DNA from 3 places in the Exiguobacterium sp. s161 genome. Region 3 is predicted to be linked to each of the others. Evidence: a T-box and tRNA genes for the amino acid it is inferred to sense, from the RefSeq annotation. Region 3 holds a T-box; the other regions hold tRNA genes.
The links. The T-box of region 3 lies ahead of argS (arginine--tRNA ligase). A T-box ahead of a tRNA ligase gene usually reads a tRNA of that ligase, here a tRNA-Arg.
Positions count from the first base shown of each region.

Region 1: it encodes a tRNA-Arg, which carries the amino acid that the T-box ahead of argS (arginine--tRNA ligase) is inferred to sense. The anticodon was not compared.
Region 2: it encodes a tRNA-Arg, which carries the amino acid that the T-box ahead of argS (arginine--tRNA ligase) is inferred to sense. The anticodon was not compared.

Region 1 covers NZ_JACSNH010000001.1:668,918-676,414, forward strand. Annotated here, with positions in the region: gene racE (glutamate racemase) at 1-57, shown strand, start outside; gene rph (ribonuclease PH) at 58-813, shown strand; gene KNQ14_RS03210 (XTP/dITP diphosphatase) at 810-1,403, shown strand; gene KNQ14_RS03215 (metallophosphoesterase family protein) at 1,409-1,918, shown strand; tRNA gene KNQ14_RS03220 (tRNA-Arg) at 1,992-2,065, shown strand; gene KNQ14_RS03225 (hypothetical protein) at 2,195-2,692, shown strand; gene KNQ14_RS03230 (hypothetical protein) at 2,721-3,704, shown strand; gene tig (trigger factor) at 3,815-5,107, shown strand; gene clpX (ATP-dependent protease ATP-binding subunit ClpX) at 5,342-6,607, shown strand; gene lon (endopeptidase La) at 6,677-7,497, shown strand, end outside.
Region 2 covers NZ_JACSNH010000001.1:424,937-432,433, forward strand. Annotated here, with positions in the region: gene KNQ14_RS01960 (tetratricopeptide repeat protein) at 1-512, shown strand, start outside; gene trxB (thioredoxin-disulfide reductase) at 574-1,536, shown strand; gene rapZ (RNase adapter RapZ) at 1,648-2,517, shown strand; gene KNQ14_RS01975 (gluconeogenesis factor YvcK family protein) at 2,517-3,515, shown strand; gene whiA (DNA-binding protein WhiA) at 3,512-4,468, shown strand; gene KNQ14_RS01985 (hypothetical protein) at 4,551-4,787, shown strand; partial or broken gene clpP (ATP-dependent Clp endopeptidase proteolytic subunit ClpP) at 4,909-5,493, opposite strand; tRNA gene KNQ14_RS01995 (tRNA-Arg) at 5,676-5,751, opposite strand; gene KNQ14_RS02000 (RNA polymerase factor sigma-54) at 5,905-7,047, shown strand; gene KNQ14_RS02005 (glutaredoxin family protein) at 7,038-7,298, shown strand; gene KNQ14_RS02010 (sugar-binding transcriptional regulator) at 7,414-7,497, shown strand, end outside.
Region 3 covers NZ_JACSNH010000004.1:194,577-202,073, reverse strand. Annotated here, with positions in the region: gene KNQ14_RS12215 (carboxymuconolactone decarboxylase family protein) at 1-94, shown strand, start outside; gene KNQ14_RS12210 (metallophosphoesterase family protein) at 171-764, shown strand; gene KNQ14_RS12205 (hypothetical protein) at 828-1,433, opposite strand; gene argS (arginine--tRNA ligase) at 1,464-3,146, opposite strand; T-box leader at 3,207-3,424, opposite strand; gene KNQ14_RS12195 (GGDEF domain-containing protein) at 3,554-5,230, shown strand; gene KNQ14_RS12190 (alpha/beta hydrolase) at 5,246-6,028, shown strand; gene trhO (oxygen-dependent tRNA uridine(34) hydroxylase TrhO) at 6,087-7,001, opposite strand; gene KNQ14_RS12180 (TVP38/TMEM64 family protein) at 7,240-7,497, shown strand, end outside.

The sequences.
Region 1 (7,497 bases), on a different contig from region 3:
TGGCTCGATCAGACCATCCATGCGGAGCGCATCGTGCTTGGAACGGAGGAAGATTAAATGCGGATAGACCAACGAACGGCGGATGATCTCCGTCCTATTCAATTATCGATTGATGTCAATAAACACGCAGAAGGTTCTGTCTTGATTGAACTGGGAGATACGAAAGTCCTCTGTACGGCGACCGTCGAGGAGAAGGTGCCACCGTTCCTTCGCGGTAAACGCCAGGGCTGGATCAATGCGGAATATTCGATGTTGCCGCGTGCGACGGCTCAGCGGACCGCACGAGAAGCCGTCCGCGGCAAACAGACGGGACGGACGATGGAAATCCAACGTCTGATCAGCCGCTCGCTTCGGGCCGTCGTTGATTTAGAGAAGCTCGGGGAACGAACGATCTGGATCGATTGTGACGTTATTCAGGCAGATGGCGGTACACGAACGGCATCGATCACTGGTGGTTTTTTGGCACTCGTCCGAGCAGTCGATCAATTGATTCAAGCGGGAAAACTGACAGATACACCGATCAAAGAGGGCATCGCAGCCATCTCGGTTGGAATCGTCGAGTCGAATGTCTTGCTCGATCTATGCTATGAAGAGGACGCTGCGGCGGAAGTCGACTTCAATCTCGTCATGACCTCATCGGGTAAAATCGTCGAGATGCAAGCAACAGGAGAAGAGTCGACATTTTCCCGTCAAGAGATGCTCGAAATGCTCGAACTTGGGGAAAAAGGTATTAAGGAACTGATTGAGGCTGGCCGTGAGGCACTCGGTGTCTCTTGGTGGTATGTAGGAGAAGAAGTGGGGGAACATAGATGAAGGTCATCGTCGCAACACACAATGCAGGTAAAGTGAAGGAACTTGAAAGCATGCTGGGTCGTCTCGGTTATACGGTCGAGTCGTTACTCGATCACGCCGATGCTCCGGAAACGGATGAAACAGGTGAGACATTCGAGGAGAATGCACTTTTAAAAGCAACAGAGGCAGCAGCCTACTTTGGCCACGCGGTACTTGCTGATGATTCAGGTCTTGAAGTCGATGCTTTAGATGGCGCTCCCGGCGTCTACTCAGCACGCTTCGCGGGACTTGAAAAGTCGGATGCGGCGAACAATGCTCTACTACTTGAAAAGTTAGAAGGTGTTCCGGAGGAAGAGCGGACGGCGCGCTTCGTTTGTGTACTCGCGCTAGCGAAACCAACGGGTGAGACATTGACGGTTCGTGGAACGATGGAAGGGCGAATCGGTTTTGAGGCGTCGGGTTCGAACGGTTTCGGTTATGATCCATTGTTCGTCACAGAAAGCGGACAGACGGCTGCTGAATTGACGAAAGAAGAAAAAGCGATGATTAGTCATCGTGGCAATGCATTGCGCAAGCTCGAACAGGACTTAACTACTTTCTTAGGAGTGTGATGAAGATGAGAGCGTTGATCGTTAGTGATAGTCATGGACTAGAACAAGAACTGCTTACGATATTCGAACGTCACCAAGACGTAGATGCGGCATTTCATTGTGGGGACTCCCAATTGACGCGCGACATCGAATCATTATATCCATATCGTGTTGTGCGAGGGAATTGCGATTACGGACACGATTTTCCGGAAGAAGTCGTATCGGAAATGGATGGTCATACCATCCTCTGTGTCCACGGGCATCGGCAGGACGTCAAATACAGTCTAGATGTCTTACAGCATCATGCGAAGGAAAAGCAGGCGGACATCGTCTTATATGGTCATTCCCATGTGGCGAAGGCTGAATATCGGGACGGTGTGTTATTCATCAATCCAGGTTCAATCCGGATGCCACGTCATCGACCAGACAAGACGTATGCGATTCTTGAAGTGGATCAAAACCGTTATTCTGTCGATTTTCTTAATGTGAACGGTGACCCGGTAAATGCCCTTCATCTGGACGGGACATTTTTGTGATATAATAATTGCAATGTTTGTAATGTGATTGACACGAAAGAATTGTTCTAGTATAGTTTATTCGTGTTGACACGTCCCAATAGCTCAGCAGGATAGAGCAACGGCCTTCTAAGCCGTCGGTCGGGGGTTCGAATCCCTCTTGGGACGCTATAATTAAAATAGAGACTGCCCTTACGAGGGTGGTCTCTTTTTTTTATTCCGATTTTCGATTATAATTAAGGTATCATGAACTCGAAAGGGATGAATGCTATGTGGAAGAAAGTTGGAGCAGTCCTTATGCTAAGTACGTTTCTTGCTGGATGTAGTGAGATTTCAAATACAGTCGACGATGCAAAACAACAAGTCAACGATGTAAAAAATAGTGTCGATTACGCTGGAGAACTTCAAGGCATTGCAAAAGATACGGCACAAGTCACGTCAGATTTGTCGGCTTCCTTGAATGAGGCTGCTACGACAGCGCGTGAATCCGCGAACCCTGAACAAGCACTTGATCAACAAATCGAAAAGTTAAAGGAAAACGGAACGATTGATCAGTTCAATCAAGAACTGGATCAAATCGATCAACGATTAGCGGGACTTGAAAACCCGCCGCAAGAATTGCAGAATTTAAGTGCAAAACTCGAGCAGTACGTGAATCAATCGGAAGACATCGCTCGATTACTTGAAGCTGACGTCTCATTAGATACGTTGAATCGATTAGGAATCGAGCAGGCGGGACAACTTCAAGAAGCGATCACGAACTGGACGTCTTTACTCGATCCATTTACGAAATAAGAAGTTGAACATGAAGGAGTGCCGGAATATGGGGACATCGCGCTGGATGGAACATGAACTAGAAGTAGAACGAGCGCGGATTCTTCGTTTGCCCGCTTCTAGACAAGAACAATTGATTATGGAATTAGAGACTGACCAATTGACAGGAGAAGATGTATTACACCGGCTCTATGTCATTCAACCACTCTTAATGCATGACCGTGAACGATTTGAAACAGTGGCAGAACGATTTCTTGAAGTCGAGGGTGTCGAGCAAGTGCTCGCACTCTTTCTTTATGATCTCGGAGAACGTTATCCGATGAAACTCGCTTTGCGCTCGGCGTCACCGTATCTGCCTTATGGGCTCGCGCTTCGATTAGATGAAATCAAACAACAGATGCGTGTTCGCGAACAAAAGCCGGCAGTTCAAAACAACCCTGTTGCGCAGCGTGAGGTAACATCAGCAACGGAACTGATGCATGTGTTACGACATGGGAGTTGGGTCGAACAAATGCGCCATTTGACCGGTATTGAATTCGAACGGACCTCTGAGCTCATTGCATATATCACCCAGAAATATCTTCAGGCGCAAGAGACCGAACATCAAAGTCTACTCGTCATTGATCAGTTATTAGGAAGCGTGCTTGATCACGTGCCATATCCGATAAGCATTCATGTACCACACTTAGCTGTAGACTGGACGATCTCGTCACGCGAAGATTTAGAAGAAATCCTGCTGGTACATCAACAGGAGCAACAAGCGTTACTGGCATCGATGCATACGTTAGAGCGAATGGATCCGTTCCGAGCGTTGCTCGTCTTGCGATCGGATCAACTGATTCATCTTGAAGAACGAGAACGAATCGGATCAGATATGGAGAAGTGGCTCGCAGCATGCGAAGAACTCGCAGGTCTGACATTTGAACGTGAAGAACCGGAACGTATCCTCAGTCCGCTGGCGAAGCGGTTATATCGAGCGGCACATATCCTTTATCCAGAAGTCATCGCATTCGAGCAGATTTACTTCGATTGAGACATCTGGAAACGATTCGTTCAACAGTGGTAATCGTCAGAACGATTGTGCTATAATGTGACTTGTTGTACACACATGTACGCTAATTGACAATTTTGGAGGGACTCAGCATGACTGCAAAATGGGAAAAACAATCAGGTAGCCTCGGCGTCCTCACGTATGAAGCGCCTGCTGAAGCATTTGATAAAGCGGTAGACCAAGCGTTCAAGAAAGTCGTTAAGACTTTGAACACACCTGGTTTCCGTAAAGGAAAAATGCCACGCGCAATGTTCAACAAAATGTACGGTGAAGAAGCACTGTACCAAGATGCACTCGATATCCTTTACAAGGACACAATCGAAGGTGCAGTCGTCGAATCAGGAATCGAGCCAATCGCGCTTGAGAACATCGACGTTGAAACACTCGAAAAAGGCAAGCCAGTCGAATTCAAAATCACGTTCGTCATCGAGCCAGAAGCTACACTCGGTGAGTACAAAGGTCTTGAGTACACAGCAGTTGAAACGAACGTTACTGACGAAGACGTCGACGCTGAACTCAAAACATTACAAGAACGCGGTGCAGAACTCGTCGTTAAAGAAGATGGCGTCATCGAGAATGGCGATACAGTCGTATTCGACTTCGCAGGTTTCGATGGGGAAAACCAATTCGACGGCGGAACTGCTGAGAACTACTCACTCGTCATCGGTTCTGGAAACTTCATTCCTGGATTCGAAGAGCAAATGGTCGGTTTAAAAACTGGCGAGCAAAAAGATCTTGAAGTGACATTCCCAGAGGAATACCACGAAGCATCACTCGCTGGAAAACCAGTTACATTCAAAGTAACGATCCACGAAGTTAAAGCACAAGAGCTCCCTGAATTGACAGATGAGTTCGCAAAAGAAATGGATGAAGAAGTTTCTTCACTCGACGAGTTGAAAACAAAAATTCGTACGCGTCTCGAAAACACACGCAAACAAGAAGCTGATGCTTCAATGCGCGATGAGTTAGTCGAAGCGGCTACGAAAAACGCGACAGTTGATCTTCCAGAAGTCATGGTCGAAAACGAAGTCGAGCGTATGGTTCAAGAGTTCACACAACGTATTCAATCACAAGGCATCGACCTCAACATGTACTTCCAGTTGACTGGAACGACAGAAGAGGCAATGCGTTCTGAAATGAAAGAGCAAGCGGAAGAGCGCGTTAAAGCACGTCTCGTCCTCAAGCAAATCGTTGCTGACGAAAAAATCGAAGTAACAGATGAGGAAACTCAAGCTGAACTTCAATCAATGTCAGAACTCTACAACATCCCTGCAGATCAACTTGAAACGATGCTTGCACCACAAGGTGGTCTTGAAACGCTTAAAGGCGATCTTCAATTCCGTAAAGCTATCGATGTTCTCGTCGACAACGCAAAAGCAAAATAAGCCATTTCATGGTTTTCGATCGACTTCAAGCCCAATTTCTGGTCTTGGAGTCGATTTTTTTGTACGATAGGTCAAACAAGGACAAACGATCCTTGGTTCAGAACATCAAACTGTAAATCGTTCGTCCAGGATTTGAAAGACTTTCCTTGTTCATGCTACAATCATAAATAGTAAAACGTGAGACGGGATGCTACAGGCATCCATACAATTTCCACGTTAAAGGGGTGGACCTTTATGTTTAAATTTAACGAAGAAAAAGGTCAGCTAAAATGTTCTTTCTGTGGAAAGACACAAGAACAAGTACGCAAACTTGTTGCTGGACCTGGCGTTTACATTTGCGACGAGTGTATCGAACTCTGCAATGAAATCGTAGAGGAAGAACTCGGCACTGAAGAAGAAGTCGAGCTAAAGAATGTTCCGAAACCGCATGAAATTCGTACGACACTTGACGATTATGTCATCGGTCAAGAAAAAGCGAAGAAGTCGTTGTCTGTAGCGATGTATAATCACTACAAACGAATCAATGCTGGTGGTCGCGCAGATGATGTCGAGCTTTCGAAATCGAACATCGTCATGATTGGACCAACAGGTAGCGGTAAAACACTTCTTGCCCAAACGATGGCACGTATCTTGAACGTACCGTTTGCGATTGCAGATGCAACAAGTTTGACGGAAGCCGGTTATGTCGGTGAAGACGTCGAGAACATCCTGTTGAAACTCATCCAAGCAGCGGACTATGATGTTGAGAAGGCTGAAAAAGGAATCATCTACATTGATGAGATCGATAAGATCGCTCGTAAATCAGAAAATCCGTCGATTACACGTGACGTATCTGGTGAGGGTGTCCAACAAGCCTTGCTGAAGATTTTGGAAGGAACGGTTGCGAGTGTACCGCCACAAGGTGGACGGAAACACCCACATCAAGAATTCATCCAAATCGATACGACGAACATCTTGTTCATCGTTGGTGGCGCATTCGATGGTATCGATCAGTCGATCAAACGTCGTCTTGGTAAAAAAGTCATCGGATTCGGAAACGATTCAGAGAACCGTAACCTTACACAAAAAGAAATTCTGGCAGCTGCATTACCAGAAGATCTTCAAAAGTTCGGTTTGATTCCAGAGTTCATCGGTCGTTTGCCGGTCATGGCGACGCTCGAGCCACTTGATGAAGAGGCACTCGTTCAAATCTTGACGAAACCGAAAAACGCCCTCGTGAAACAATATAAGAAAATGCTTCAACTTGATGATGTCGAACTCGACTTCACGGAAGATGCACTTCTTGAGATTGCAAAACTTGCAATCGAACGTAAAACAGGTGCACGTGGTCTTCGTTCCATCATCGAAGAAACTATGCTTGATATCATGTTCGAAATCCCATCGCGTGAAGACATCGCGAAAGTCATCATTACAGCAGAAACGTTGACTGGTAAACGCGGTCCAACGCTTGAGTTGAAAGATGGTACAATTGAACATGGGAAAGAAAAAGAAACGGCGTAACACCGTGACAAATCGGCTCGGAGGCTACTTGTACGCCTTTCCGAGTCTTTTTGTTTAGGAGGAATTCGAATGAAGAAAAAACAATATCCACTTTTACCGTTACGCGGTGTTGTCGCGTATCCATTGATCGGATTGACGATCGATGTCGGGCGTCCGGTATCCTTGAAAGCCTTACTTGCATCAAAGGAACACGAAATCGATCTCGTCGTCGTCACGCAACGTGATCCAGAAGCAGAGCCGTCTGTCGACGGGCTGCATCAGGTTGGGACGCTCGTTCAAATTGCGAAGATGAGTGAACTCGGGAATGATACGGTCCGTGTCCGCGTCATCGGGAAGGAACGCGTCCGGATTGAAAACGTCGAGGAGACGGACGAGGGTTATCAAGCTGTCATCGAACCAATCGAGAAGATGGACATCAAAGGAGCGAAACAAGAAGCGCTCGTTCGTCTCATCAAAGAACAGTTTGGTCAACTCGTCTCCCGGATTAAAGGAATCGGAACCGATGAACGTCGCCGGTTCGAGACATACGAACGCCTCGATTCATTGACGGACTATATCACGTCGAAGCTACCAATCGATATTTCGAAGAAGCAGGAGTTTCTCGAACAACAGGATCCGGTCGAACGAGGATTGATGTTGCTTGACGTCATGAAACACGAATATGAAGTCGTCGAACTCGAACGTGAGATGCGTGAACGGACGAAGAAGACGATTGAACAATCGCAACGCGAGTATTACTTGCGGGAACAATTGAAGACGATTCAACAAGAACTCGGTGGCGAGTCGGCTTCTGTTGAAAGCGATGCGACGAAATACCGGGAGCAGCTTGCGATGCTTGATTTACCAGAAACGACGGTTGCGAACGTCGAGAAGGAAATCAGTCGTTTAGC
Region 2 (7,497 bases), on a different contig from region 3:
GCCACAACCTGCAGTTTCGCTCGGCACTCATCCAAGCGCTGAAGACGGAAGATGATGTCTCGCGGATCTTTACGGCACTTCTCCTTGGCAAACTGAACGATGCTGAAGCACGGCTTGCATTGTCGATGATGCCAGAAGTGACGGATCAGGAAGACGTCCTGTTATTGACGGAACAGATTGTCATCGAGATGGAAGGACGGACTGAGGTCGTGGATGAACGCATTCACCGGGCATTGCAGACGATCCGTCTTGCGGAACGGTTCGTTTCAGACGAAGAACGGATGAGTCTCGAAGGGGATTTTTATGAACGCTTCGCACAGCTCGTCTTAAGTGGGGAATCGTTCGATTCGATTGAAGCATCGGCTGCATCACTGCTTTATCTGTTCCATGATTTACGGGACGGGATGTTGATCGAAGAATGCGCATCGCTCGTCGATTGTTCGTTTGATCACGTCGCGTCGATGATCCGGACACATGAACGGATGCTGGCACCGCTGCAAGCAAAGTGTTAGACGTTTAGGCGATTCTCACCTATACTCAAACTACAACGATTACGATAAATGGGGTGGAATCATGGCGGAAACAGAACAAAAAATTTATGACGTCATCATCATCGGGGCAGGTCCTGCTGGGATGACAGCCGCACTTTATGCATCACGTGCGAACCTTTCGACATTGATGATCGAACGCGGGATTCCGGGCGGTCAGATGGCGAACACAGAAGATATCGAGAACTATCCAGGATACGATAGCATCCTCGGACCAGATCTCTCGCAAAAAATGTTTGACCATTCGAAAGCATTCGGCGCAGAATACGCGTACGGAGACGTTCGGAGCATTGAAGACGGTAAAGCGTATAAAACGATTCATGCACACAACAAAGATTACTACGCACGGGCGATCATCATCGCGTCTGGTGCACAATATAAGAAAATCGGCGTACCGGGTGAAGAAGAGCTCGGCGGTCGCGGTGTCTCATACTGTGCCGTCTGTGATGGGGCGTTCTTTAAAGAAAAAGAACTCTTCGTCATCGGTGGAGGCGACTCTGCGGTTGAAGAAGGCGTCTACTTGACACGCTTCGCGAAAAAAGTCACGATCGTTCACCGTCGTGACGAGCTCCGCGCTCAAAAAATCCTTCAAAAACGTGCGTTCGACAACCCGAAAATCGACTTCATCTGGAACCATACGGTCAAACAGATTAACGAACAAGACGGGAAAGTCGGCGGTATCGAGCTGATCAACACAAAAACAGCTGACGTGACGACGCATCCTATCGATGGTGTCTTCATCTACATCGGGATGAACCCAATCACAGGCTACGTCCAAGATCTCGGTATCTTAAACGACCAAGGCTACGTCGTAACGAACGAAGCGATGGAAACAAACATCAAAGGCATCTTTGCTGCTGGTGACGTTCGTGAAAAAACATTGCGTCAAGTTGTTACAGCGACAAACGATGGTTCGATTGCCGCGCAAAACGCGCAACACTTCATCGAAGCGTTACTTGAAGAATTACAAGAATCCTCACACGCGTAATAACGAACCAGTTTCATTGAAGGTACCTTCAGTGAGGCTGGCTCTTTTTTTATGATATACTGAGAAAGAAGCGAAAAATACACACGGAACTGTTGTCTGGAGGGCGAAAAGATGGAACAGAATCAACCGCAACTTGTGATCATTACGGGTATGAGTGGGGCTGGAAAGACAGTCGCAATGAACAGCTTTGAGGATTTAGGCTATTTTTGCGTTGACAATCTACCACCGACGTTATTGCCACAACTCATCGAAGTCATCGGACAAGTGCGTCCTAAAATCGCCGTTGCCATCGATACACGTGCGCGTGATTTCATTGATAGTTTTTTTGTCGTTTATGAGGATTTGAAAAAGACGAACTTACAGACTCGGATGCTCTATCTCGATGCGCGTAACGATGTTCTCGTACGCCGTTATAAGGAATCGCGTCGTTCGCATCCGCTTGCACCGACTGACTCACCACTGATCGGAATTGAACGTGAGCGGACGTTACTTGAAGGATTCCGTGATAAAGCACAAATGCTGATCGATACGAGTGACATTAAACCACTTGCCTTAAAAGAACGTTTGCTGAAAGAGTTTACGACAGGAGAGCGGATTCCGTTTACAGTCAACGTCATGTCGTTTGGCTTCAAACACGGATTGCCGCTTGATGCCGATCTTGTCTTTGACCTCCGGTTCTTACCGAACCCGTTCTACATTCCGGAACTGCGTCCAAAGACAGGACTCGATGAGGAAGTCGCGTCCTACGTCATGCAGTGGCCGGAAGCGAAGCTGTTTTATAAAAAACTCGTTGATCTACTCGAGTTCTTGATTCCGCAATATGAGCGGGAAGGAAAGTCGCAACTCGTGATCGCCCTCGGCTGTACAGGCGGGAAACACCGGTCGATCACGTTTGCGGAAGCCATCAGCAAGGAATTCGCGACGCAGTATCACATCGAGACGAATCACCGGGATTATGTGCATGCGAAGGAGGAGAAGTGATGAAATGGGAACGTAAAGTCGTCGCCATCGGTGGCGGGACAGGACTCTCAACGCTTCTTCGTGGACTGAAGCATTACCCGCTCGACATTACAGCGATCGTTACGGTCGCGGATGACGGTGGCAGTTCTGGTCGTCTGCGGACAGAATTCAATATGTTGCCGCCGGGCGATATTCGCAATGTCATCGTCTCCTTGTCGAAATCGGAAACCTTGATGGACCGGATCATGCAGTACCGGTTTGAGACCGGCGAAGGATTGCATGGGCATTCGCTCGGCAACTTGATGCTGACGGCAGCGACACAACTCTGTAACGGTTCGTTCGTCGAAGCGATCGGTGTCATGGGACAACTGTTGAACGCAGAAGGAAAAGTCTATCCGGCGACAGAGCGCACAATCACGTTATGTGCCGAATTCGAGGACGGGACGATCGTCAAAGGCGAGTCACTGATTCCGACGGTCGGTAAGAAGATTGAACGGATTTTCCTTGAAGAACAAGATGTCCGTCCGGTACCGGAAGCGATTCAAGCGATTCTCGATGCTGATGTGATCGTCCTTGGACCAGGAAGTCTTTATACGAGTATCATCCCGAACGTCTTGATTGATGAGATCCGGGAAGCAATTCAGCAATCACTGGCGCCAGTCGTCTATATTTGTAACGTCATGACACAACCAGGCGAGACGACAGCATTTACAGCCAATGAGCATTTATCGACGCTCGAACGTTTTCTCGGTCAAGGCGTCGTTGATACGATCATCGTCAATAATGAGTCAATCGATGCCGGTTACTTGAAAAAGTATCGAAAGGATCATGCCGACATTGTCACCTATAATGAAAAACAATTCGAGCTCGCAGGCGTTGAAGTGCTGGCAGATGATATTGTCGACTACAATCATCATTTCATTCGCCATGACTCAGATGCGGTCGCTAGCCTCGTCATGCGAAAAGTACTATCGATTCGTCGAATGCGTCAACTCGAAGGGAAGGAGGAGCTGACATGAGCTTTGCCTCAGAAGTCAAAAAAGAATTAACGCAGATTCCGATCACCGATCATGAGATGAAGGCGGAACTCGCGGCGCTCGCACGGATGAACGGTGCGATCTCGTTCGGTCTCGGACGTGGTCTGACACTCGATATCTCGACCGAGAATGCTTCGATTGCTCGCCGGATCTATTCGCTGTTGAAAAAAGCATACGGAGTCCATCTCGATCTGCTCGTGCGGAAGAAAATGCGTCTGAAAAAGAATAATGTCTACATCGTCCGTGTTAAGCAACAGGCGGACAAGATTTTGCAAGACCTCGGAATCCTTGGAGAAGGATTCACGATGATTCGTTCGATCAGTGATACGATCTTAAACGATGAACGGAAGGCACGCGCGTATTTACGAGGAGCGTTCCTCGCCGGTGGTTCGCTCAACAATCCGGCGACGTCGTCGTATCACTTAGAGATTTTTAGCTTATATGAGGAACATAATGCAGCGCTCCGTGGTCTATCGAACGTCTTTGATTTGAACGCGAAGGCGATTGAACGGAAAAAGGGACACATCCTCTACATCAAGGAGAGCGAGAAGATTTCCGATTTCCTTAAACTCGTCGATGCGACACAATCGATGCTACGGTTCGAGGACGTACGGATCTTAAAAGACATGCGTAACTCGGTCAACCGTCTCGTCAACTGTGAGACAGCGAACCTCAACAAGACGGTCGGTGCGGCATTACGCCAAGTCGAGAACATCAAGTTCCTTGAGCGGACGGTCGGTCTTGACGTCTTACCGGATAAGCTGAAGGAGATCGCGATCTTGCGCGTGACACATCAAGACGTGACGTTACAAGAGCTCGGGGAGATGGTCGAAAGCGGCTCCATCTCAAAATCAGGAATCAATCACCGGTTGCGGAAGATTGATCAAATCGCTGAAAAAGTACGGAATGGAGAGTCGATGACAGGGGCCTTATAAGAGGGTCGCTTGCGAGATGAACCATAGTCTACTATAATATATAGTCGATGCAACTAAATGTTCGAATTAAGGAGTTTTTGAAATGGCTAACGAAAAGAAACGTATTTCGCTCACTGTAGACGCGAAGTTTGACGAAGTATTAACGAAAAAAGCAAAATCAATCGGTGTACCGAAAAGCACACTCGTTGCGTTCGCAACATCTTTATTCCTGAAACAATTACAAGCAGAAGAAGAGCTTTCGCCACATGCGAACGCAATCTACTCGCTGATTCGTGAAAACCACGACATCGTTTCAGATATCACAGACTTGATCGACTGATCATCGACCTCTCGTTCTACAAGGAACGGGAGGTTTTTTGTTGTATACAGATGAATAGAGAAGAGTTCGCTTTCCTGCAGATACAAAAAAAGTGCCTCCCGAAGGAGACACTCTGGGTGACTTATGCACGTTCCATGACGCGGTCGATGAGACCGTAGTCAGCAGCAGCTTGTGCTGACATGAAGTTGTCACGCTCTGTATCGCGTTCGATGACTTCAAGTGGTTGTCCTGTGTTTTCAGCCATGATTTTGTTGAGGTGTTCACGCATTTTGATGATACGTTCCGCATGGATTTTGATATCCGATGCTTGACCTTGTGTACCACCGAGTGGTTGGTGGATCATGATTTCAGCGTTTGGTAACGCGAAACGTTTTCCTTTTGCGCCAGCTTGGAGCAAAAATGCACCCATGGATGCTGCCATACCGATACAAATCGTTGAGACTTGTGGCTTGATGAAGTTCATTGTATCGTAAATCGCCATACCGGCAGTGATCGAACCACCTGGGCTGTTGATGTAAAGCGAGATTTCTTTATCTGGATCTTCTGCTGCTAAGAACAGAAGTTGGGCAACGACTGAGTTGGCGACGTTGTCGTCAATCGCGCTCCCGAGAAGAATGATGCGGTCTTTTAGCAAACGTGAGTAGATATCGTAAGCACGTTCCCCGCGGTTTGTTTGTTCGATGACTGTTGGAATTAACATAGTCTTTGCCTCCTTATAGTTGGTATGTAGCTTCCTATTCGACTTATCCTTATCATAATCCTTTGGTCAATATTGGTCAAAAGATACGATGCGACTTTTAGGTATTTTTCCATTACAAAGGCAAATGAAACATATCAATATAGAAAAAAGGCAACGCCATTGCTGGCATTGCCTTGTAGTTGAATAAATGGTACACCCGGAGAGATTCGAACTCCCGACACCTGGTACCGGAAACCAGTGCTCTATCCCCTGAGCTACGGGTGCATCTGATGTACTGAACAATTAATAGTATAGCGACATTTTTTCAGAAAAGCAATAGGGAAGCAGGACTTTTCTTTTCTCCGGCGACTCAAAAGGGGTTCAGAGCACGTTTCTTAAAACGTTTCTTCTATAATAAGAAGTGAGGGAGGGGAATCGATGGATCAACGCCAGGAACAGACGCAACAGATGACGTTATCGGCGTCACAACAGTATCAATTACATGTGCTTGAGCAACCGGCGGCAGAGCTCGAGGAGGAATGGCGACGGTTGAAACGACGGTTGCATCGTCATTACCCGAATCAGGTTTCGCTAGAGGTCGAGCAGATGGCAGGTAATATGGCATCCTATGAAGACGAGCTTCTTGCACAAATACGTTTAGAATCAGTCAGACAGGAAATAGGATATATGGCGGAACAACTCATCGTGTATTTAGAAGCGGACGGTTTATTACGGACGTCGGACGAGCAGCTCGCTGCATCCTTCTCGACCGATGTCGCAACGATTACAGAAGCACGGACACTCTTACAAGAATGTCAACCGGTCGGCATCGCTGCCCGCTCGGAGCGCGAGTGCCAATGGTTACAGGCAATCGAGCTAGACGACACGGAATTGATCGGACTAACGGATCGGTTGCGACATGAACCGGCGAGTCAGGTATTCGCTCAGTACAGTGAGGCGGATCGAGCGCGGTTGCGAAAACGATTGACACGCCTGAGCCGGACACCGGATCTTCCTAAAGAAGAACGACTGGTCATGGCAGAAGCACGGATTCACCTGTTAGATGGAAAACTTCAGATCGATTGGATGACACTCGATACGGATCAGACGTGGCTCGAACTAAAAGAGGCAACGCCTTTTTTGCGCGCGTACGAACGACGCCGTGTCACGATGCATGCCATCCTCTCAGTTTTGCTTGAGCGACAAGAACGCTGGTTCAAAGGAGAACTGCATCTTGAGCCATTGACGAAAAAACAAGTCGCTGAGGCGACGGGGCATCATCCGTCAACGATTGGTCGAGCGATTGCTGCGAAGTATGTCGAGACGGTCCATGGTCTCGTTGCTTTAGAAGACTTGTTCGTCTCACGGACGACAACCGGAGATTCGAGTTTTTTGATTAAACGGCGGATCGCCGAATACATTCAACACAGCGATCGTCCGTTAAGTGATCAGCAATTGACGGATCGCCTGCAAGCAGACGGTCTGACAGTCGCGCGACGGACGGTCGCGAAGTACCGGGCAGCGCTTGGTTTAACGAAAAAAACGATGCAGCAAAGGAAGGCGCAATCAGAATGGGATTAAAACGACACAGACACTTAACACTGTATTCACGTCCGGGATGTACGCTATGTGAAGAGGCCGCCATCTTACTCGACTTCGTACTCGATGAGTTTCCGGAATGGACGTTCGAGGAAGTCAACATTGATCAGGATGAAGCGCTCAGTCTACGGTTCTTATACGAGATTCCGGTCGTCATGCATGATGAGGAAATCTGGAGTTATGGCAAATTCGAGACGGAAACGATAAGAAACCGCTTACTTCAAAAAACTTGAGAAACGAGACTTGCAAGGCGAGAAATGGACTGTTATGATAACGGTGTACCAAGTGGGACACGTTATGACATGCGGGACAGAAAGCGTCCAGCTACTTGAGAGGAGAGGGAAATACATGATTCGGCAGTTAGTCCAGATCCAAAAACGAATCGTGCCTGATCTGATCGAAGAAATGCAGACACGCTACGACATCCTTCAT
Region 3 (7,497 bases):
TGTTCCTTACACTGGATTCCCACGTGTCTTGAACGCACTTGAAGTCGCAAAAGTCGTCTTTGCAGAACGTGGCGTCACAGTCGAAACAGAATAAGATCCGTACGACTTAATTGAAAAAAGATGGGCATGACGCATTTTCGGGTATCTCCTTAACAAAGGAGTGGTCGATCATGCGTTATGCCCTTTTTGCGGATCTTCATAGCTCATTAGCCGACACAGCGGCTGTCCTAGCTGACATACGGCGGCTCGCTCCCGATGCGCATTTGTTTTGTCTCGGTGATGTTCATGAATGCCATGTCGGTAAAAAGCGAGCGAAGCGCTATTCTTTCGAATCGCTCTCCCTCGTCGTGACGCTCGATGATGATTTTTTAGAGTTGATTGATTTTAAGACGTTGCTTGGCAATCAAGAAGAACGCATCCTGTCGCTCGTCCCACCGCATCTGTCTCCTGTCATCGATGCGTTACGCGATTGCCCTCGAAAACAACGGATCGAGGGGGCATTATTGATTCATGGAGACCAACTCAGTTGGTCGCGTGATTTTCTACCCAATCTGTCACAACAACGAGAACCATTACTCTTTTTTGGCCATAGTCATATCAGAGGTTTGTTTCAAAATGGCATCGCCAAACCGAGCCCACTAGGTCAAACTTTATCCATCAAAGGAGAACGGCATGCCGTCAATCTGGGTCCTGTCGTGTTCGAACGAGAATGGTGTCTTTACGATTCAGAGCAACAATCGATTGTGTTCCATCAAGCGAAGTAAGAAGATACGACAAAAGCCGTCGGGCACAGGGCTCGACGGCTTTTTGTTCGTGCATCCTATTGATCAGAGATAACGGACAAGCGATGCCTTGACGACATCCACTTGTGTGAAGTTCGTCTCTTCCGCGAATGTTTCGATGACTTGACGGACATCCCCTTGACGACGTACGAAGCTCGTCGGGACTGGTGTCGTACCGACAAGTTGCTCATGCAGACTCGTCAATCGATGATCATCGATGATCGTCGTCATCAAATCAAGGAATAGCAGAACATGCAGACGGTTCAAATAATCCCATGGTTTGTCTTCCGAACGGAATTCATTACGAGCGAGCCATTTTTTCAATCCGATCGCATCGATTTGACTCAACGTCTCTGTCGTACGTGCCGACTTCCAAAGCGTCAACAGTTCACCCAGTTTTTTCCGTGTCTGTTTCTTACGCATGAAGAATTCAAAATTGTCTTTCGTCCGTAACGCGTCTCCTTCAATCGGAGCAATCAAATCGGCTTCCGGCGCCGTCACGAAATCGTGAACGAAATCGACAGACTCTCCCGGTAACCAAGCAGCGACTTTCCCGTGAAAATCAGCCATGAAGGCGACCGTTTCTGCCAAAGGCTCCTGCTTCATCTGTGAAGCAGCTTGCTGTAATCGTTCTTTCGTCTCAGTCTTCATAATCTACCTCTTCTTATTCGTGGATTGGTCTTACATTTCTTCTGGAGCGCCGACACCAAGCAAACGAAGACCCTCTGTCAAGACGATTGTGACAGACTTGACGAGTGCAAGACGCGATTGTTTTGCTGCGTCATCTTCGAGAACACGGACGTGTCCGTAGTATTTATTGAAGCTTTGTGCAAGATCTAAGACGTAGCGGCTGATGATTGACGGCTCACGACGTGTGAACGCGCGATCGATGACCGTCGAGAATTGGTTTAGCATCGACACGACACCCCATGCATGATCATCGGCACTCCCAGCGAATGGTGTGCCATCATAGCCACCTTTACGGAGCAATGAGTGCGCACGGGCATTCGTGTACTGAACATACGGTCCTGTTTCGCCTTCGAATTTCAACATCTGCTCAAGATCGAACTCGATGTTGTTCATCCGTTCGTTCTTCAAGTCATGGAAGATGACCGCGCCAACACCAACTTGGCGAGCCGTGGCTTCGGCATTCGCTAAGTTCGGATTTTTTTCCGCGATGTTTTGCTTCGCAACATCGATCGCTTCTTGTAGTACTTCTTCAAGCAAGACGATCCGACCTTTACGCGTCGACATTTTCTTTCCGTCCTTCATGATCAGACCGAATGGGACATGGTGCATTCCGTCGACGTTTTCGAATCCAAGTTTCTTCAAGACTGCGAACAATTGCTTGAAGTGAAGCGCTTGTTCCCCACCGACGACGTAGAACGCTTGCTCAAAGCGGTACGTTTCAAGACGATAGACGGCAGCTGCTAAGTCACGTGTCGCATAAAGCGTTGCGCCATCTTTCTTTTTAATCAAGGCAGGTGGCATACCTTCTGCTTCGAGGTCGACGACCATTGCCCCTTCTGATTCGACGAGGAGATCTTTTTCTTCGAGCAAATCGATGACGTGTTGCATCTTATCGTTGTAGAAGGCTTCTCCGTTCAAACTATCGAATTTAACACCGAGCATCTCATAGACACGGTTGAACTCGACGAGTGAGACTTCACGGAACCACGTCCAAAGAGTTGTCGCCTGCTCATCACCTTGTTCGAGTTTTTTGAACCAGAGACGCCCTTCATCTTCAAGTGCTGGGTTCGTTTCCGCTTCTTCGTGGAATCGGACGTATAATTTCAACAATTCCTTGATTGGTTCTGCACGGACCGCTTCTTCCTCACCCCACATCGTGTAAGCGACCATCAATTTCCCGAACTGAGTTCCCCAGTCCCCTAAGTGGTTGACACCGACGACGTCGTACCCTTTTTTACGCGAAATCTGGTTGAGCGCGTTCCCGATGACTGTCGAACGCAAGTGACCCATCGAGAAGGGTTTCGCGATGTTTGGTGATGAAAAATCAGTGACGATCGTTTTCCCATTGGCTTCACTTGATCCGAACGCCTCTTTTTCCGTCAAAACTTGGTTGACGATTTCTTGCGAGACGACATCTCGATTCAAGAAGACGTTAATGTAAGGACCAACGGCTTGAACGTTCGAGAACAACGGCGCGTCGATTTTTTCTGCGAGCTCCGAAGCAATCATGTTTGGTGCTTTACGGAATGCTTTAGCGAGCATGAAACATGGGAATGCCAGATCTCCATGATCTTCATGTTTCGGTTGCTCGATCAGTTGTTCGATTTGTTCAACTGATAAGGCACCTTCCATGACTTGATGTAATACTTCTGCATACTGCGCTTTATAACTCATCTTTATTTCCTCCTGCTTCACTGATTTTTTGGCAATAAAAAACGCCCCTTGCGCCACGCGCAAAGAGACGGAATGACCGCGGTACCACTCTTCTTGGTGTCACTCGACACCCACCTTGTTCGGGGATAACGGGGTTCCCCCGGCTACGCCTTTTCCATCAGGAATCGGGCAGCGTCTCAGAAGTGCGTTTCACGACCGGTTCGTCCTCAGGCTTCCACCATTCCCTGATTCGCTAGTTGACGAAAATCAACCGTTACTCTCTTCATCATCGACTGTATTCGATATCTTTCACATTATACGCAATTCTTTCTTTTCTCTCAACCTTATTTTTTTGGTAAATGGCTCATCAAAATTTCCACAATTCGGGTATAGGAATAAAAGATACTTCTCAGGGGGAGGGATGTTTCATGCGCTACTACCAACATGTAGCCCGGACGAGCTGGATCGTCTTCGGTCTCGTCGCCTTGACATTATTAGTGATCGGCATCGTTCATCCACCAACCTTCCATCCTTCTGTCTCCATCATCAACACTCTTTATTTATTCGGACTCGTTCTCCTGTTTCAGTTCGATAATGTCCGTCGTGGTGGCATTTACTATACATTCCAAGAAGGCATCATCTTATTTTTATTCCTCAATTACGGTTTAACGTACGCCTTGATTTTAAGCCAAGTCGGTATTCTCGTCTTTCAATTCATGTCTCACCGAAAAGCGATTCGTTGGAAACGTTTCGTTTATCTCTACCCGATCAACGCCTTGTTCGATTTAGTCTACATCTCGCTTCCGGTCTTTGCGTATTATGCGCTCGGCGGACCGATCGGCTCAAACTTTACGTATACGAAAGCCTTGCTCCCTTTCATCGGCTTTTTGATCACCGTCTTCCTTGTCTCTTACTTCCAATGTCTATTCGTCAATCGATTCCTCTACTTGAAATACGATTGGCAACGTCTCGTAAAGCTTCAGTCCCTCGTCTACGGGATTAGCATGTTAAGTGCTCTACTTGGAATCTGGTTCTACGATGAAAGTCCGCTCGTCGCGGCTACAGTTTCCGCCTTGATTCTCTTTTTGTTCAAACGTCTGTTGCAAGAGCATGGCGACTCCCTTGAAGCAAACGATAATGCTAAGCGATTTGACGATGCGAAGGAACACTTGTTGATTTCCCGCTTCGAGCGCGAGACGATCGATTCGTTGCTCCTCGATTTATCACATCTATTGCCGTTTTCTGAAGGTTGGATCTCGATTCAACAACAGCGGAAACAAGTCATCTATAACATCCGGACGAAACAACCGATCGACGTGTTACCACTGTTTCATTCCTTGTCAGCCGACGATTTGCATACCCCGATCATCTATGGGCTGCGTTGCGACTGGGGAAACGATATTCAAATCGGATTGCCTGTCGATCGTCACTCGATGCTAGCGATTCCTTCGATTACGAGCGGAGAGGTCGATGTTTCGATCATCCTGTTCCATCAAGTCGCAGACGCCTATGATGTGACGAATGCCGACGAATTATCTCGTTTGCTCCGTATCTTTTGTCGCGTCTTAGAACGCTCACGTGAAACGGTCCAACTCTATACGGAAAGTCGGACCGATGCCTTGACCGAATTACCGAATAGTCGTGCTTTTTATGAACACGGTCGGCAGGAATTTGCCGCTGACTGCTATCCGCTCTCCGTGATCCTGTTCGATATCGATCATTTCAAACGTGTCAATGATACGTATGGTCATAAAGTGGGCGATCTCGTCCTTCGTGAACTCGGTCGACGTATCCAGGCGATCCAATTGCAATATGATGATGTCTTTGCTGCTCGTTATGGCGGGGAGGAATTCGTGCTTCTGTTGCGAAATGGTAGTCAAGAGGCTGCTATCCAGATTGCCGAGACGGTCCGCCATGCGGTCATGGATCGTCCCTTCCTCGTCGATGGTCACCGACTGTCCTTAACGGTCAGTCTCGGAATTGACACAGTGGAGGAAAGATATCAACGGACGTTCGAAGAATCACTCCGTCAAGCCGATCATGCACTCTATGTCGGCGGAAAACACAACGGACGCAATTGTACCGCGCATTACGCAAATCTTTGAAAGGTCGTGACTCTATTGTCGATTACGGAAATTGAAATGACGCTACCGACATCACAAGCTCACCGGACGATTCGGATTCATCGGCCGCCCCATTTAGATCCTTCTGAAGCGTTACCAGTGATTTATATGCACGATGGACAAAACGTCTTCAGTGGAGAAACCGCCTCGTTCGGAAAAGGCTGGGAGATTCATCTTGCGCTACAACAGACACAGATTCCGGCAATGGTCGTTGCGATTGATAGTCCAGAAGACGGCATGGACCGTTACGACGACTACGCTCCTTGGAGTGATGAAGCTTTATTGATGCGGACCGCTTATCCTTCGCACCGGAAGTCGATCGGGGGAAACGGTAAGGTCTACATGGACTGGATCATTCGCGAGCTAAAACCATACATTGATGCCAACTACGCGACACGCCCTGACGATACGACGATGATCGGCAGCTCGATGGGTGGCGTCATCTCGCTTTATGGATTATTCGCATATCCGGAAGTCATCACGCGCGTCGCTGCCCTGTCGACGGCCGGATGGGCAAACTTCTCCTCACTCCTTGAATTCATCGAGCGCAGTCCGTCGCTGTCTGCTGCCCATCGCTGTTATATGGATGTCGGGACAAAAGAAGTGAGTGGCCCGATGACGGAGACAGATTATTTACACACAAATGATGTCTTAGCACGCGCGGTCGAACAGAAACTTACTCAAAGTCGCTATACGATTATCCCGGAAGCAATCCATCATGAAACGGCCTGGGCCGAGCGTTTACCGGATATTTTACGTTACTTGTTTCCTTCCTCGTGAATACACAAAAAGCCGGGCGATTTCTACTAAAGAAATCTTCCGGCTTTTTACGCGTGCCTTATACTAATTCTTCTTGTTGCTCTTTTTCATAACGGTTGCGCGGATGCTCCCGGCATTCATCGGAACACGAACGCATGACTTTTGGTTCGCATTCTTCACAGCAGAAGTGCTGTCGATTACATTCCGGGTTTGCACAATTAACGTAGCGCGTCTCCGGTTTTCCACAGTAGTAACATTCTGAGACGACAGAAGGATTGACGGCATTGACAGGAACTTGTACACGCTCATCAAAGACGTATAGTTCGCCTTCCCAGTCTTCTCCTTGCGTCTGTTCATCTTTTCCGTACATGACGACTCCGCCTTTAAGATGGAAGATATCATCACTCTGTTGCCGTTTACGGAAGTACGCCGTGAATTTTTCACAACGAACGCCACCCGTACAGTATGTGAGAACCTTTTTCCCTTCAAACAAATGCTCGTTCTCGTCAAGCCACTCCGGGAATTCCCGTGAAGCCTCGACATCGACTTTTACAGCATTCTTGAAGTGTCCGAGGTCGTATTCATAGTTGTTGCGTACATCGAGAATGACGACATCATCTTGTTTCATCATTTCTTTCCACTCTGCTGGTTCAAGATACGCAGCGTGTTCTTCTGGTACGTTGAATTCATCCTCAAAACGCCATGTGACGAGTTCTTTTTTGTAACGGACGAACGTCTTTTTGAAGGCGTGCTCTTCGACTTCATCGATTTTGAATTCGATGTCAGCAAATCGTGGATTCGCCGTCAAGTCCTTCATGTATTGTTCCGTTTGTTCGACCGTTCCAGAGAGTGTGCCGTTGATTCCTTCTGGTGCGATCAAAATCCGACCTTTAATACCGAGCTCTTTACAGTAAGCAAGATGCTCTTTCGTTAGCTGTTCCGCATTTTCGATCGGAACATACTTATAAAATAATAGTACGCGATAAGGTTTCATATTCCTCATTAGCCCCCATGTCAGTTTTTTGCAGTAAAACGAACGTTGGCAAACGAAGCGTCTAGCTATTGACTAGCTGGGAACGCCTGCAAAACGCACCCATTTAAGTATAATACCAATTCCCTTTCGAATGTACAATCTACAATTCCTGAATCCCTTTCAAGGAATTTCATTCCCTTTCTGAATCAGAAAGAGGTAAAATAAAACACAGTAGTACATCTCGCAAGGAGGATTCCGAATGCTCCATACACTTCGTGACTGGATCGAGCAGATGATTTTCTTTCTCCAAGACTTACCTGGAGGAGCTGCCACCGGTTTGATTGCCCCGTTTCTTGAGTCTCTATTTCCTTTCCTGCCACTCGTCCTGATCATTTCCGCGAATGCGGCAACCTATGGTTTTGGTATGGGTGTTCTCGTATCATGGGTCGGGAGCATGCTTGGATCACTCGTCGTCTTCGCTTGTATTCGATATCTATTTCGTCGTCCGGTCACGCGT